Regions from separate parts of the Bacillus sp. MN7755 genome, predicted to be linked through region 1. Evidence: riboswitches for the same ligand, from Rfam matches in the RefSeq annotation. Region 1 holds a riboswitch; each other region holds the start of a gene.
What was found. A riboswitch is a leader RNA that binds a small molecule or an ion and turns the genes downstream of it on or off. The one in region 1 is predicted to bind lysine.
Positions count from the first base shown of each region.

Region 2: it holds a riboswitch for lysine, as region 1 does, so the genes downstream of both, ACYVEC_RS28170 (amino acid permease) here and ACYVEC_RS22390 (amino acid permease) in region 1, are expected to answer to the same signal.
Region 3: it holds a riboswitch for lysine, as region 1 does, so the genes downstream of both, ACYVEC_RS27395 (aspartate kinase) here and ACYVEC_RS22390 (amino acid permease) in region 1, are expected to answer to the same signal.
Region 4: it holds a riboswitch for lysine, as region 1 does, so the genes downstream of both, lysA (diaminopimelate decarboxylase) here and ACYVEC_RS22390 (amino acid permease) in region 1, are expected to answer to the same signal.

Region 1 is NZ_BTRL01000019.1:106,254-110,652, reverse strand. Features, by position in the region: gene ACYVEC_RS22400 (DUF3626 domain-containing protein) at 1-979, opposite strand, end outside; gene racE (glutamate racemase) at 1,080-1,910, opposite strand; lysine riboswitch at 2,111-2,298, shown strand; gene ACYVEC_RS22390 (amino acid permease) at 2,445-3,869, shown strand; gene ACYVEC_RS22385 (ABC transporter permease) at 3,930-4,399, shown strand, end outside.
Region 2 is NZ_BTRL01000029.1:153,351-157,749, reverse strand. Features, by position in the region: gene ACYVEC_RS28175 (iron-sulfur cluster biosynthesis family protein) at 1-204, opposite strand, end outside; gene ACYVEC_RS28170 (amino acid permease) at 323-1,789, opposite strand; lysine riboswitch at 1,902-2,093, opposite strand; gene ACYVEC_RS28165 (GNAT family N-acetyltransferase) at 2,478-2,927, shown strand; gene ACYVEC_RS28160 (sulfite exporter TauE/SafE family protein) at 2,967-3,869, opposite strand; gene ACYVEC_RS28155 (VOC family protein) at 4,076-4,399, shown strand, end outside.
Region 3 is NZ_BTRL01000028.1:115,015-119,413, forward strand. Features, by position in the region: gene ACYVEC_RS27385 (DUF4166 domain-containing protein) at 1-261, opposite strand, end outside; gene ACYVEC_RS27390 (DoxX-like family protein) at 265-1,173, opposite strand; lysine riboswitch at 1,365-1,551, shown strand; gene ACYVEC_RS27395 (aspartate kinase) at 1,752-2,981, shown strand; gene ACYVEC_RS27400 (VOC family protein) at 3,334-3,786, shown strand; partial or broken gene ACYVEC_RS27405 (helix-turn-helix domain-containing protein) at 4,050-4,399, opposite strand, start outside.
Region 4 is NZ_BTRL01000008.1:435,857-440,255, reverse strand. Features, by position in the region: gene ACYVEC_RS09390 (phosphoadenylyl-sulfate reductase) at 1-530, opposite strand, end outside; gene ACYVEC_RS09385 (YezD family protein) at 618-761, opposite strand; SAM riboswitch class I at 834-942, opposite strand; gene lysA (diaminopimelate decarboxylase) at 1,059-2,375, opposite strand; lysine riboswitch at 2,556-2,737, opposite strand; gene ACYVEC_RS09375 (DUF3888 domain-containing protein) at 2,827-3,222, opposite strand; gene ACYVEC_RS09370 (LTA synthase family protein) at 3,477-4,399, shown strand, end outside.

The DNA of each region.
Region 1 (4,399 bases):
GTTTCAAATCCACTACAGCAGGGCCAATTATATTTGCATCGATACAATTATTCCGTGCAATGCGTCTTGCTAAAGATGGCATTTTTGAACCTCTAAAATCCATTGGAACTTCATCTACCATAAGTACAAAGCCCATGTGCCAATACAAATCAATAGTATACTTCATACAAATTTCTTCTAAAGTTCTTCCTACATCCGTACCCTTAAATGAAGGATCCGCAACAAGCGCTTCCACGTCTTCTTTAAGAGAAATATCTCCATGAACTTGCGCTTCAATATAATGATTAAGATTACGGGCTGGCTCTTTGTCTGCTGAATCTATTAACGGCCTTTCCAGATTAGCCAGTAAATGATTAATGAATCTTGTTGGATTCAAATTCCCTTCCCCAATTGCAAACTCTCTTACGAATGTCTCTTCCAAAAGAGCAGCTAAAATCATATCAAACTCTTCATAAGTCCCCTTTTCTTTTGGATCTTGATGCGAATCTAAATACGTATATGTAGAGCGATAAGAAACTTTTGGAGATAAGAGAAAGTAACATGATCCAAAACGCGGAGCAGGCCCATCTGGGTGTAACATCAAATTTAGCGCTCCATACTTTGGCCGTTGGTTATTCGTTACACCCTCTAGTTGATATGCTCCTCCAAATATTCTCTTTTCCCAAAGATCACGCTCACCACCAGGGTAAGCAGATACACTTCCATTAGACAGCAATGTTTCAAACTGACTTTTATATATTCCTTGCTCAAGCAGTGCTTCAGCAATATTTTTCATATTCGAATCTAGTCTGTCTGGATGAAAGTGTAAAGCAATCCTTGCATGAGATTTTAAATTAGCAACAGCTTCTTCAAACATTTCATCTGTAATATTAGACATTTTAAGTATATGATTAATTGTTGCTTTAGCCCCGCGTTTTTCGTTCTCTGCATATTTTGAAATATACTCTAAAGCAAATAATTGAGACCTTGATAAATCCATGATCAAACCTCTCCTTTAATTGAAATGACCTTAATCCTTTCAATTAAAGGTGCATTTTTTCCTTCTTATACAAATTGAACAAAAAGCACTTTAACAAATCCTAGTTATAGATACGAGCCTTTTTTATAGGTAAATTCACACATTCTACAGAAATTTGATACCCTAGCCATCGCTCAGCAATATGTTCAAATGATAAGGCAGAGCCTGTTGTAAAAAAGCGATGCTTCGGATTCAGGTTATCAGACAGGATTCCTTTGTGCTGTAAAATTGTGCTTAACTCTATCGCTGTTTCTTCTGCGGAACTAATAATCGTTACATCTTCTCCTAGTTCCTTTTTTATATAGGACTCTAAAAGTGGATAATGCGTACATCCAAGAATTAACGTATCTATATCTTCTTTCGTTAATGGCAGTAAAGCTTGTTTCACTTGCTGCGTTACATATGCAATATCTTCTAATTGATTTTCTACAACTGTAGCTAAAGTCGGGCACGCGTGACTATGTACTTCCAAATATGTATCAAGCTCGTGCAATGCTTTTTCGTACATATTAGACTGTATCGTACCTACAGTTCCAATTACTCCGATTTTCCCTTTCTTTGTCACTTTAATTGCCGCTCTTGCTCCCGGATGTATAACGCCAATAACCGGAATGGACAGTGCTTCTTGTAGCGCAGTCAATGCAGCAGCTGCTGCAGTATTACATGCTACCACTAGAGCTTTTAACGGAAATTGTTTGAGGAACTCAACCATTTCAAATACGAAAGATTGTACCTCTTCTACACTTCTTGGCCCATACGGACAACGCTCATTATCACCAAGATAATAAATGCTCTCTTTAGGCAATTGTCTTATAATTTCGCTCGCAACTGTTAATCCCCCAACTCCCGAATCTAACACACCTATCACTGAATGTTTATGACATACAGACATATACTTCATCCCCTTTTCAATCTTCTAGCGTCAATAACATTTATTATATTATGAAAATTCAATATTACATAATAATCCCTCTCCCTTTTAATCACAAACTCTTCTCTATAATCTGATTATTACTATATCCATTGACGTATAAAAATTCATTTGTTACTCTTAAAGACGTTAATTTAATATTTAAATCCTCATTCGTATCTCGGTGAGGTAGAGGTTGCAATCATTAAGAGTATCATTTCAGGAGATGTAGTGGCATTGATGAAGGAATGAGAAAGGAATGATTGCCGAAGTAAGCCCGTGTCCACCATGCACGCTTGCTGGGTCTGCATTTAATAAGTGCAGAACTGTCACAAACGAAACGTTTCGTTTGTGGAGAGCTATCGAGAGGTATGTCGTGGGTTTCTTATAAGATAGAAAGCATGTAGCGGCAGATTACGTGCTTTTTTTGTTTTGTTTGGGACTTCTCTTCTCTACTAAGAAGACATACATATCTCCTCGCTTGACTTGGTTATACTAACTTTGGAGGTATTTTCTATGCAACAAAAAAAATGGGGCTTTTGGGTACTAACAGCTTTCGTTGTCGGTAACATGGTTGGCGCTGGGATTTTCATGGTGCCAAGTACGTTGGCACAAACAGCAAGCCCTCTCGGTGTCACTTTAGCTTGGTTAACAACAGGGTTTGGTGTTTTAATGCTAGCTCTTGTTTTCGGTAATTTAGCAATTCGTCGTCCTGATTTAACGACAGGACCACAAAGTCATGCATATGCTTTATTCTCAACACCAAAAAAGAAAAAAATGGCTGGTTTCAGTATGGTATGGGGATATTGGGTTGCAAACTGGGCAAGTAATGTTGCCATCATTACATCTTTCGCGGGATACTTATCACTCTTCTTCCCAATTATGAAAGATACACGACTACTATTTTCAATCGGTTCTTTTAACATAGAAGTCGGAAAACTAATTACATTTACGATTTGTTCCATCTTACTTTGGGGAACTCATATTATATTAACAAACGGTGTAAGTGGAGCTGGAAAACTAAACTTCTTAGCAACAACAACGAAAGTAACTGGATTCCTTTTATTCATCGTCGTTACGTTATTTGCATTCGAAGCTTCTAAGTTTGGACAATGGTACACACCGATGATCGATAAATCAGGTGTATCACACGGTCTTCTTTCACAAGTAAACTTAGCTGCTCTTACAACGCTTTGGGCATTTATTGGAATTGAATCAGCGGTTCTTTTATCAAACCGTGCTGTTTCTCCAAAAACGGTAAAACGCGCAACAGTTGCTGGATTACTTATTACAGTTGCGATTTACTTAGGAATTACAATTTTAACAATGGGTGTACTTCACGTTGATAAATTACAAGCTTCAGAACGTCCATTAGCAGATGCATTAAACGCTGCAATGGGTCATGGCGGCGGGAAACTGATGGCATTACTTGCTCTTACTTCCCTATTCGGTTCGATCTTAGGCTGGATTTTATTAAGCTCAGAAGTACCTTATCAAGCAGCAAAAGAAGGTTTCTTCCCTTCCTTCTTCACAAAAACAAACAAAAAAGGAAGTCCAATTTACTCATTACGACTAACAAACATTATGTCGCAAGTATTCTTATTCTCAACATTATCAGGAACAATTGCAGAGGCTTATACATTCGTTATTACCGTATCAACACTGGCCTACCTCATTCCATATCTCGTTTCACCAATCTTCCAGTTAAAACTAGTCGCTACTGGTGAAACATATAAAAATGAAATGCGGGCAAGAATTACAGATGGCATAGTCGCAGTGATTGCACTTTGCTACGCACTATGGGTTATTAAAACGGGTGCATCGGATATTAAAACGTTCCTTCTCGGAATTGGTTTATTCGTAATTGGCTTTGCCTTCTATCCACTAATGAATCGTGACCAGAAAAAAAATAACGAAAAGAAAAACGGGCAAGTTGCATAACGCAATTTGCTCGTTTTTTCTTTTGTAAAACATATATAATAGAACAAAGAGGTGAAAAACATGTCAATTGAATCACTATGGAGCAGCCGCTTCCAACAACATATTCAAAATATCATTACATACTTTGCACGTATGATTAACGGTTTACTATATAGCTTTATCTTTATTTCATGCGTTGGTGCATATTACTATGCTCAGTTTCTAAAAACATCTCCTTCTAAAGGAATATCTTTACTACTCATAACGCTCGTACTTACATTCATTATAACGAGATGCCCGATCCGTACATTTATCCAAAAGCCTGATGCTGTCTATTTACTAGCACTAGAAGAGAAATTAACATCTTATTTTAAAAAATCTCTTCTATATAATTACATCATTCAGCTTTTCCCATTGTTATTTACATTCCTTATTCTCGTTCCACTTGCCATGCAACCCTTACAATTAACTGTACCTTTCTTATGTACAATCTTTATCGTTTTAATGATTACGAAAGCTTGGAACATATACATACATTGGATGTGGCGTGA
Region 2 (4,399 bases), on a different contig from region 1:
TTTCGTGAATGAATCCATTTGTACAATAAAATCAGCATCTTCATATACAACATCATCTGCAACATATGTATCCCAAATTAAATCGACATCAACGAAAATACTACAAGAGTTTGTCATTGTTCCTCTAATACGAATAATCTTTTTGTCTTCACGTTCTAGACTATGTATAGCTGCTTTTGCTTCATCAGTAATGCGAATGTTCATGGTATCCCAACCTTTATTTATATTTCCTTTATTATTGCAAAAACAAGAGCAATAGGGAAGTAAAGAGGTTTGTAACAAAAAACGAGCAAACAAATTTGTTTGCTCGTTTCGTTTCATTTTATTTTAGTTCACATTTATCAAGTGGAATGACTTTTGTTTTCTTCGTAAATTTATATCCTAACCATAGTACTAAGAAGAGTGGTAAACCGATGTAAGAAACGAGTACACCGTTCCAATCGATTGATTCGCCCATAAATGCGCCGTAGTTTTGACCTAAAATTACGATGACACAAAGTGCAAATGCAAAGATTGGACCGAACGGGAACCATTTTGCTCTATATGGTAAGTCTTTTAAATCTTTTCCTTGTGCGATATATGCTTTACGGAAGCGATAATGACTAATTGCAATGCCGACCCATGCGATAAAGCCAGACATTCCTGATGCGTTTAATAACCAAATGTATACAACACCGTCACCGAATAAAGAAGCAATGAAAGCGATACTACCGACAATTGACGTTACGATTAATGCGTTAACAGGTACACCGCGGCTATCTAATTTACCAAGAAACTTTGGTGCTTTCCCTTGGCGAGCTAAATCCCAAAGCATACGAGTTGATGCATACATACCAGAGTTACCAGCAGATAGTACTGCCGTTAAAATAACAGCGTTCATAACAGAAGCAGCAAAGGCAACGCCCGCTTTTTCAAAAATAAGTGTAAATGGACTTACTGTTACATCACTTGCGGCAAGGCTTTCAGTTGTATAAGGAATTAATAAACCGATAACGAGAATCGCAAGAATATAGAATAAAAGAATACGCCAAAAGATCGAACGAATTGCTTTCGGAATATTACGTTCTGGATCAGAAGTTTCACCAGCAGCTACCCCAAGTAATTCAGTTCCTTGGAATGAGAAACCAGCTGCCATAAATACACCGATAATTGCCATGATGCCGCCGTTAAATGGTGCATCTGCAACTGTGAAGTTTTTAAAGCCAACAGTTTCGCCGCCCATAATTCCGAAAATCATCATAAAGCCGACAATTAAAAAGATAATAATAGTAACCACTTTAATAAGTGCGAACCAATATTCAGATTCACCAAACCCTTTAACAGATAAGTAGTTTAAAAGGAAAATAATAGCTAAACATAATCCGCTCCAAATGAGGGAAGGGGTATCTGGGAACCAAAATTTCATAATTAATGTTACAGCCGCTAGTTCAGCAGCTATCGTAATTGCCCAGTTATACCAATAGTTCCATCCAAGTGCAAAGCCAAGTGATGGATCAACAAATTTTGTTGCATACGTACTAAAAGATCCAGTAACAGGCATGTAAGCTGCGAGTTCAGCTAAGCTTGTCATTAAAAAGTAAACCATAATTCCAATTGCGGCGTATGCAACTAATGCACCACCAGGTCCAGCTGTGTGGATCACACCACCACTGGCAAGAAATAGTCCGGTACCAATTGTACCACCGAGAGAAATCATCGTAAGGTGCCGTGATTTTAAACTACGTTTTAATTCACCTTTTCCATTTGTAGTTTCTGTTTTAGAGGTAGTTTGATTCGTTGCGCTATTCATGTTCAACACTCCTTTTCTTGTAAGATAGGAAGGAGCGGGGGAGAAAAATACAAAAAACCGCCAAAGGAATTTGGCGGAACGTTTCACAAATAACCACCCCATCATACCCTTCCGTTAAGATAGCACCCCACGTTTACACGGTAATTTGTAAACGTGACAGTTCTGTTCCTTTCGGAGACAGCCCCAGCTCATATTTCCAGAGAAGAAATATAAACTTCGGCAACTTTTCCTTTCAAACGGAGTCGGTGACATTCTCTATGTCTCGTCCGTTTTACTCTTAAAAGTCGCAACCTCTACCTCATCGGATTGATGAGGATTTATATATTGCTAAGATTTTTAATATATGGCAATTGTAATGAGTTTCTGAATATATTGCAAGATATTTTGTTAGGAAAAGTCAAAAAATATCGGTTATTGTATAGGAAACGCTTGCAAAACTCCACCCGAACCTACTATTATGTAGCAATAAGCAAAGAAAAAATTGTTATACAAATGTTTCGCAAAAAATATTGAAAAACCCTTTAAAATTAAAAGAAAATTCAGAAAATATAATTCGACATAACTATCAAAAGAGGATTATTCCTTAAATTCGTTTCAAAGAATAAGTATAAATCTGATAAATAGAATGAATATTCTTTTTATTTCTGATAAAATTGAGGTATTGTTTAATTGAAAAGGGGAAATCAATATGAAATTAGAAACAGAAAGGCTCTATATAGTGCCGTGTACAGAAGAGAGTATTCACGTTGCTAATGAGCAAGGATATAATAGTGGTCCACATATTGTAGGGCATGTAGAAAATATAAAACAAAATAAGACTTTATTACCTTGGGGGGCGTGGTATGTCATTCGCAAGGAAGATGACATCGTTTTAGGTGATATAGGGTTTAAAGGGAAACCAAATGAGGAGCATACAGTAGAAATTGGTTACGGTTTTATTGAGAAATATTGGAATAAAGGGTATGCGACAGAAGCTGTAAGAGAACTAATAAATTGGACTTTTCAAACAGGAGAAGTAGAAACAATTATTGCGGAGACACTTCTTGAAAATGAAAGATCGATTCGTGTATTAGAGAAATTACATATGAAAAGAATTGGCACTACAGAAACAATGATTAATTGGAGAATGGAAAAATGAAAAATACCGCTCGAAGTATATCGGGCGGTATTTTTATCATTATGGAAGCATTTGTTTTTGATCATTCGGATATTTGGCTGTCGATGCGTTAGAACGATTGGAATGATTGCGAACAGCAATGAAAATAGAAATAATAACGACAAGGCCAACTGCCACGTAAGAAAGTGAAATAATAGTCGGATCCACTTTAAATGTAGTGAGCAGTGTACGAATGTTTGTAAAGATAATAAGGCCACCAACTAATACGCCAAGTAAATGTGCTGGAACGATGCGTACTAACCATGCAGCAATTGGAGCTGCGACAATACCGCCAAGCATTAACGCAAATACCCAAACCCAGCTTACTTGTTCCCAGCCAAGTGAGATGAAGAAGCCAATTGTTGCAGCAAGTGAAACAGGAAATTCACTCGTATCTACAGATCCGATAACTTTTCTAGCCTCATTTCCTCTTGCTAAAAGTACAGGTGTCGTAATCGGTCCCCAGCCACCGCCACCAGTTGAATCAACAAATCCAGCAAATAAGCCAAGCGGAACAAGTTGTTTAGCAGACATACGTTTCTTTGAAGTGACAATTTGTTTTTGAATGATGAATCGTAATAAAATATAAACCCCTAAAGTAAATAAAAATACGGAAATGTACGGTTTAATGACATCGCCAGGTAAATTACTTAAAAAACATGCCCCAATAAATGCGCCAACTGCTCCTGGCAATGTAAGCCTGGAAACGGTATATTTATCAACGTTTCCAAATTTGATATGAGATGCACCAGAAGCGGCGGTTGTAACAACTTCAGCTAAATGAACAGATGCGGAAGCGACAGCCGGTGCGATACCAAACATTAATAATAGTGAGGTAGATGTTACCCCATACGCCATTCCAAGCGCTCCATCGATCAATTGAGCGAAAAATCCAATAATAGCAAAGACAATTAATTTCTGCATAAAAAATCCCCCTGTAATAGTAAATGAAAAAGGCACTTTTCCCGTGTGAGAAAAGTGCCTTTGGTTTTTCCAATCAGCAATATTGAAATTTGTTTCATTATAATACACATTAATCGTATAAATCAACTGGGTTTTAAAGTTTTTTGAATTGAACGAAAGAAAAATAAAATATACAATAAAAGGATGGAGAGAAAGGGGAGAAAGACATGTTACTATTTGATCATCTCGTTCACGCAGTTCATGGCACACCGGAGGAAGCGGCAAAACAAATGCAGGAACTTGGATTTCATACTGTATTAGGCGGAGAGCATACGAACTGGGGTACTTGGAATAGTTTAAGTTATTTTGATTTATCATACATAGAATTTCTGGCAGTTCAACATGAAGAAAAAGCGAAAGAAGCAGAAAATCCATTAGTACAAGAAACAGTGGTGAAATTACAAAATGGAGAAGGAATGCTACAACTCGCAATTCGAACAGATGCCATTGAAGAATTAGCAGTGAAATTTAGTCAGCATGGTTTACATACG
Region 3 (4,399 bases), on a different contig from region 1:
CACAAGTTCATGTCCATGTTCATCACGCTCAGCGGTATTATGTATTGTAAATGGCACTTCCTTACCTCTCTCAGAGAAAAACATTCGAAACTTCGATGCAATTTTTAATATTAATTTTACAAAAAAAGAACCACCGTAAATTTCATCCATCTTTCCTTCTCCAGTAAAGCTATTTTCTTCTGTAATCTCATAGCGTTTCTGTAATTTTGGATGAAGTTTTTTATAAGAATCTCCTAATAGTCTTTCATAAATATTAGCCATACACTATCCCTTTCTCTTCCTCTTGCAATTTTTTGCACTTGGTAAATCAAAACTATTTATATAACCGACAATCGATAACCCCATTAGTAGAACGTTTAATGTAATTGGATTAAACGGCTCTGTAAAGCTTGCGATATTCGTAAAGCCTGCCGCTATCGTTAAGGCTACTAACATAAAAATATGTACTATAAATACTTTTCGTTTTGGAAATGGTAACAGCCATATGATACCAAAAATAATTTCTAGTATTCCAATTATTTTAAGTACAAAAATACTATGTGCAGTTGAACCAATCATCACAGATAGCATTTTTACTTCTTCTGAATGAGTAAACACTAGTTTCGGCACTATTCCTTGATACATCCATACAAGTGCAAATAAAAAACATACGATCCAATATGTCATCGTTCTTCTCATTAGCAACCTAGGATGAAGTCCTTTTTCTAACCATAATTTTAAAGCATCAAAACTCCAAGCAGTTGCCCAACCTAATAACGGCCGAAAAATATAGAAATCTATTACATTGCCTAGACGACCATACCTTGTATCATAATCATATTGCGTCTCAAAATGAATGTATTTTTTAAGCGGTGTATACTTCCAATAACCACGCCCAATTTGTATAAGTGATAATTGATTGTCTGTCCAAAATTTTAAAGAAGAAATTCTTTCACCTGTTTCTTTTCTTATTTCACCTATCGATTCCCCTTCCCCAGCTATTTCAAGTCCAAATCCGATTTTTGTTTTATATAAAAACTTCTGCGGTTCTCCATCTACTTTCTCTAAATATGAAATTTCAGTAAAGCGAGCATCCCACTCAGTATGTAAATCCGGATCTTGCGTGTATTCCCATAATTTCTCCATCGTTGTGTTCATTTCTGCCGAAACATAAATAGGCTTTTTCCTCTGCATTCTTCCACCTCCAATGCACTATAATGTTAATGTACATGTAATAAATTTATTTTGCTACATTTTTCACAAACTTTCTTGTAAATAGAAAGAATTTTTAAAATATATATAAAACACTTGATTCCACGAAAAATTTAAATTATTATAAAACAAATGTTACCAACAACTTCATAAATCAAACACTCTCGCCTAAAACGTGAGATAGAGGTTGCGATACTTATGAGTATTCTAATGGAGACACAGAGATGTCTAGGAAATTAGATGAAAGGAAGTATTGCCGAAATCGATACATTTCTCTGCATATATCGATTGGGGCTGTTTTCGAATAGAAACAGAACTGTCATATGTACAGACGTGTACGTATGAAGAGCTATCTACAAAAAAGAGATATCATTTTTATGGTATTCCTTTTTTGGCGGTTTTTTTATTAGCTCCGTTTTCTGTTTCCCTTTTCCTGTAACAGCACCATCCTCACTTATTTGAGATGGTGTTTTTTGTTTTTTCTCTGGTAACTACAGGAATATTGGGATTTATATATGTCCTAATCTATTCTTAAAAATGGATGAAAGAAGGAATTCGTAATGGAAACGATTGTACAAAAATTTGGTGGCACTTCTGTCGGAAGCGTTGAGCGCATTCAACATGTAGCAAATTTAATTATTGAAGAATATGAACGAGGACATAGTATCGTCACTGTCGTTTCGGCAATGGGAAAAAGTACAGATGAACTTGTAGCACTTGCTAACGCTATTACAGAAAATCCGAGTAAACGCGAAATGGATATGCTTCTATCAACAGGAGAGCAAGTGACTATTTCATTATTAACGATGGCATTACAAGCAAAAGGTTATAACGCGATTTCATTAACAGGATGGCAAGCTGGTATTACGACAGAATCTGTACATAGTAGTGCACGGATTACTGAAATTAATACGGATCGAATTCAGTCTTATCTTACTAAAGGCACGATTGTTATTGTAGCTGGTTTCCAAGGAGTCAGTGAAGATTTTGAAATTACAACGCTTGGACGAGGTGGTTCTGATACAACTGCTGTTGCATTAGCTGCTGCACTGAACGCAAAAAAATGTGATATTTACACAGATGTGACCGGCGTATATACGACGGATCCACGAGTTGTAAAAGATGCTTATAAATTAGATGAAATTTCTTATGACGAAATGTTAGAACTTGCAAACCTCGGTGCTGGTGTATTACACCCGCGTGCTGTTGAGTTTGCTAAAAATCATAATGTCATTTTAGAAGTTCGCTCAAGTATGGAACAAGAAAATGGAACAATTGTAAAAGGAGAATGTAACATGGAACAACAATCAATCGTTAAAGGTATTGCATTTGAAGATAATATTACACGTATCACAGTGAAAGGATTGGAACAAGGCTCGCTTTCAACTGTTTTCTCTACATTAGCAGCGGCACATATTAATGTAGATATCATCATTCAAAGTATTACAAATGAAGGAACTGTTCATCTCTCCTTCTCCATCCACTCTAATGATTTAAGAGAGACTTTAGCAGTATTGGAACAAAACAAAGAGGCACTTCACTATGAATCAGTAGAATATGAAAATCATTTAGCAAAAGTATCAATTGTAGGATCTGGTATGGTCTCTAATCCTGGTGTTGCTGCGAATATGTTCACTACTTTAAAAGAAGAAGATATTCATATTAAAATGGTAAGTACATCAGAAATTAAAGTGTCTGTCGTTATTGATCGCCTTCACTTAGTAACAGGTGTCGAGGCGCTGCACCAATCATTTATGACGAAAATTGAGCCTTTAGTGCAGATGAGTTAATTTTCACTCGTAAAACTTAAAACAAATTATATGAATCTATTTCCTTCCTATATAAATAGAAAGCTGTTTGCATTATATAGAGTAATAAGAAATATATTTATCATTTAAATAATACACTTCATTCTATACAACAATCGGACCCTTTAATGGCATACAGAGTAGAAATATTTTGCGGGGAAGTCGCGGTATTGTTTGTTAACAAGATACTATATAGCACACTTAAAAATAGCTTGTCACATTTCCCTATACTGTGACAAGCTGTTTTTTGTTCGGAAGGAGTTTATAACTTTTTAATAGTATAATTATGTAGATGGTTAGATAATACACTTTTACATATAAGGAGATAAAGACAATGACAAACAACAAATTACTCAGAATGGATAATATCAGCATCGTTGTAGAATCTCTTGATAACGCCATCTCTTTCTTCGAGGAGATTGGTTTGAAACTCGAAGGTAGAGCAACTGTCGAAGGTGAATGGGCTGGTCGTGTAACAGGACTCGGTTCTCAGTGCGTAGAGATTGCTATGATGGTTACGCCAGATGGCCATAGCCGAATTGAACTTTCGCGATTTCTCACCCCGCCTACTATAGCAGATCACCGGACAGCTCCTGTAAACGCCCTCGGTTATTTACGCGTCATGTTCACCGTTGAAGACATTGACGAAATGGTATCCAGACTTACTAAACATGGTGCTCAGCTCGTTGGCGAAGTAGTTCAGTACGAGAACTCGTATCGTCTCTGTTACATTCGGGGAACCGAAGGCATTTTAATCGGTTTAGCGGAAGAACTCGGTAACAAGTAAGTGATATTTCCAAAAATCGTTAGATATACCAACAGAAATTCATTATAAATGAAACCACTATATTTTTAACCACGTCCTCACTCTAGAACGTGGTTATGCTTGTTTGAGCTTTTAAAAATGTATTATCATTTTACACATAGATTTCAAGTCTCTATCCAAACAGTTCTTTAACATATCACTAACATTCTAAAATCATTATGAAACAATTTAATTATTCACTTTACCTTTTCCTAGGAAATATAACTGACTCTGTTCACTTTTCATCATATATCTTTTCGCTCTTTTCCTTGAAAAAACGATCTATATTCATTCAAAATAACTTTCTTCACATCCGAGTAAAATACCATCATGAATAGTGCAATTCCTAATAAAATCTCTTGAACTCCTTCATAATCAATGAAAGCACTTAAAATTAGCAAACTACATCCAATATAAAAACTAAATTCATTCCCTTTCTCAAAACCCTCATCTTCTTCATCAATATGTATTTTCTCTTTAAAGCTTTGATTCCCTTTTATTAACTCATCTATCGTAACATTGTACATTTCGCTCAGTAAAATTAAATTATCAATATCAGGACAACTTTTATCATTTTCCACTTACCCCGCTTTAT
Region 4 (4,399 bases), on a different contig from region 1:
TTCCACGTCCAATGAATGAGCGGACAAACTTTAATAGATTGAAAGCGATGATCGTGATTTATAAACCTTGTATGCTTACGGTTTTCTGATTGTTCCCTTCTCAATCCTGATATCCACGCTTTTTCATTTGCCAATGATTCTTCTAAAGGTAAAATTTTTCTAATCTTACAACAAAGATTGGGATTGTTTTCCCACAGCCTATCACCATGCAATTTTGCTTGTTCATCAAGTGTAAGTTTTGGCTGTTTTTCTATAATATTCAATGAAGGAAATCGTTCCCGCACTTTTTGAATTAATTCATACGTTTCTTGAAAATGTACGTTTGTATCCAAAAATACAACTTTAGCAGATGGATTTACTTGGTTTATAAGATGCAGTAATACCATACTTTCCACTCCAAAGCTACATGCGTATACAATTTCATCTTTATACTCTTTATAAGCCCAACTTAATACTGACAGCGCGCCTTTCGTTTCATCTTCTTCTGAAAATGAAACAGCATTTTCTTCCCACGTTTCATACGTCAACATGTTTTTTCCCCCTGTAAAAGCAAAAAGACGGTTTTAACCTAATAAAATAGGTTAAAACCGCCTCTAGTTTTTCTAGTCAGCGCTTTTTTACTTTAAACGTACTTTTTCACTTTTTTCTAATTGAATGACTTTTCCATCTTGCACAACAATTGTAATTGAACCATATTTCATATCAGCAAGCATCGCTTGAATTTTCTCAGATACTTCCTCATAATGTTCCCGTACACTCACGCGAACAGCCCCCCTTTTTATTCATAAAAAAAATCTTTCCCATTTCGAAAAGACTGTTCGGTAATATATTTTACCTTATCTTTCAAAATGGATTCCATTTTGCTGGATTTAGCACCTTGCTTTCTATAAGCAGGTTGCCGAGCTTCGTCGGGCCAGTTCCCTCCGCTTCTCTTGATAAGCTTTGTATTTGTATTTTATCATAATTCTGATTTTTTTCAATCCTAGTTTTCCGATATATTTTAATTATTTTATTTTATAAAAAAGGAATTGCCCATCCGAACAACTCCTTTTCCCCATTTAAACAAGTTCTTTAATACGTATGCGATCGTTCCCAATAATATTTTCATATGTTTCGCGCTCTACAACAATTTGAGATGTTCCACCTTTTGCAAAGACGACGGCTGGTCTTCGAATACGGTTATAATTATTTGCCATTGAGTACCCATATGCTCCCGTACAAGAAACTGCTAATAAATCGGCAGAAGCAACTTTCGGTAGAGTAATATCCCAAATCAACATATCTCCACTCTCACAGCACTTCCCAGCAATCGAAACGATTTCCTCATTCTCATCATTCCCTCGATTTGCTAACATAGCTTCATAACGAGCGTTATATAAAGCTGGTCTTAAATTATCAGTCATCCCACCATCCACTGATACATATTTCCGAATACCAGGAATGTCTTTCACAGATCCGACTGTATAAATTGTCGTTCCAGCATCACCTACAATACTACGGCCTGGCTCAACCCATATTTCTGGCAATGGATAATTATATACTGTAAATTGTTCTCTCACTGCACTTGTTACAGCTCGCACATATGTCTCAAGAGTTAATGGTGTATCTGACTCTGTGTAGCGTATTCCGAATCCTCCGCCCACATTTAGCACTTTTACTACATAGTTCGTTCGCTCTCTCACTTCTTCTAAAAATTGATGAAGAACTTCAATCGCTCGAACAAATCCAGCCGTTTCAAATATTTGCGATCCGATATGTGAATGAATTCCTAACACATTATAATTTGATTTTTGTAAAGCAAGTTCAATGGCTTGCATCGCTTGACCATTTGAAACGCCAAATCCAAATTTCGAATCATCTTGACCTGTTGTAATATATTCATGTGTGTGTGCCTCTACTCCAGGCGTTACACGGATTAATATGTTCACAAATTTCCCGTGTTGCACTGCTAAATCATGCAAAATTTCTAATTCCAAGAAATTATCTACGACAAAACAACCAATATTCGCCTGAAGAGCCATCACGATCTCTTCTTCTGTTTTATTATTGCCGTGAAAATGAATACGCGATGCCGGAAATCCTGCTTGAAGCGCAGTATATAATTCCCCTCCAGAAACAACGTCTAATGACATATTCTCTTCACGAGCTACTCGGCACATCTCCATGCACAAGAACGCCTTGCTTGCATATGCTACTTGATAAGAGAACCCACTTTCTTTAAAAGCACGATGAAACGCGCGGCACTTTCCTCGAATTGACTCTTCATCGTATACATAAAGCGGTGTTCCGTATTGTTTTGCTAGCTGCGTCGTATCGCACCCTCCAATTTCTAAGTGTCCTTGCCCATTGATTCGGCTTGTGCCGTGTAAATACATTTGAATTCCTCCCTTATTTCCTCTAAAACTCATAACCCCAATCTTCTATTCATTGCAGCACGCTTTTAGATAGACAAAAAACGCGCGGAACAATGTTCACACGCGTTTCTTATTAGGAAAAATATATATTGAAAAAATAAACGAGTTGTTATCTCCTCAAAATAAGAAACCGCATCAACATCTCCAAATAGCTCTCCATAAAATAAATCTTATGACAGTACTACATTTATTCAATGCAGTCCCAATATATGAATAAGATGGTTATTCTTATATTTCGGCAATAGTCCCTTTCAACCTATGATCACAGATTCCATTAAATCTCCCATAGCTTACTCTTTCCTATCGCGGCCTCTACCTTTGAGAGTAGATGAGGTAAGTCTATTTAATTTTCAAACATCTAATTGTTGCTATTAACAATACCAAAGGACCATTTTATTTGTCAAACAATTTTTTATATTGTTTTTTTACAGTTTAGTTTCGTATCATTCGGTAAGCGCTTTACTAAAATCTTTGTCACTTCCCATTCGCCTTCGTCGTTATTAAATGTAATCGTTACCTTCTCAAATGGTGGAGCAATTTTTCCAGCGACTCGTTCATACTTCGTTACTTCAATAGCCGCTTGAAATAAATATGTACCGCTATACACTTTTTTTAAACTAATAATTTTTGGACATTGATACGGCTTCAAGCTCCCATATTGTTTTTCAATTGCTTTATTTATTTTTGGAAATAAAACAGAATAAAGGGCATCTTCCATAAGAGGTGCATCATATTGGGCTACCAACACACTCGGTGAAGCAAAAAGTATAACACTACTGCATACTATACAATATAATAATTTTCGCATTATAACCTCCGTATTGTTACACGATTCTTTCTACGCACGATAATTATCATACATAGAAACTCCGTTTTATTGTCTCCCACTGCCCTTTTTCTACTCAATTATTATAAAAAAGCCCACAACTCTCTTTTATTTTCGTATAATGATACTCATAGTATAATAAACATAATAACAAAGGACTGTTCGTATATATAAAATGAGGCGCCACTCAAACCGGCTCACAAGAACTGTCATGCTTTTTAAGAGAGGAGTATATTATGCTACAACGTCTGTTTCCAAAACTGCGATTTGCACTCGTTGCAGTCGTTTTATTATGGATAAAAACATATATTGTGTACAAGCTAGCATTTGATATTAAAATTGATAATTTCTTTGAAGAGTTTATGCTTTTTATTAATCCACTGGCTGCGTTACTTTTATTTTTCGGTTTTGCTTTATTTGCATCTAAGCACCGAAACCGCATTATAATTGGAATCAGTTTTATACTATCATTCATTTTATTCGGAAATGCAATGTTCTATGGGTTTTATAACGATTTCGTTACGTTCCCAGTATTATTCCAAACAAATAATATGGCTGATTTAGGGACAAGTATAAAAGAACTCTTTACGTATAAAACATTACTTTTATTTGCAGATGCGATTATTTTAATGTTTCTTTCGCGTAAATTCCCGGCATTTTGCGACAAGACGCCGCTTTCTCGCTCTGAGAAGCGAACTTTCTTTAGCGGTGTAACAGCTCTATTAGCACTACAGGTTGTTGTTTCCGTTATTTATAAACCACAAATGTTCTCACGCTCATTTGACCGTCAAACTGTCGTGAAAAATTTAGGTTTATACACATATCATCTATTCGATATTACACTTCAATCGAAATCTTCAGCTGAACGTGTATTTGCAAGTGGGGACGGGTTCTCCGAAATTAAAAACTATACAGACTCAAAAGATAAACAAGTTGATAAGAACTTATTTGGGGCTGCCAAAGGTAAAAATGTAATTTTGATTTCAATGGAATCTACACAAAGTTTTGTTATTAATAAAAAAATAAATGGAAAAGAAATTACTCCATTTTTAAATGAATTTATTAAAGATAGTTTTTATTTCGATAACTTCTATCATCAAACAGGACAAGGTAAAACTTCTGATGCTGAATTTATCGTTGAAAATTCACTTTATCCGTT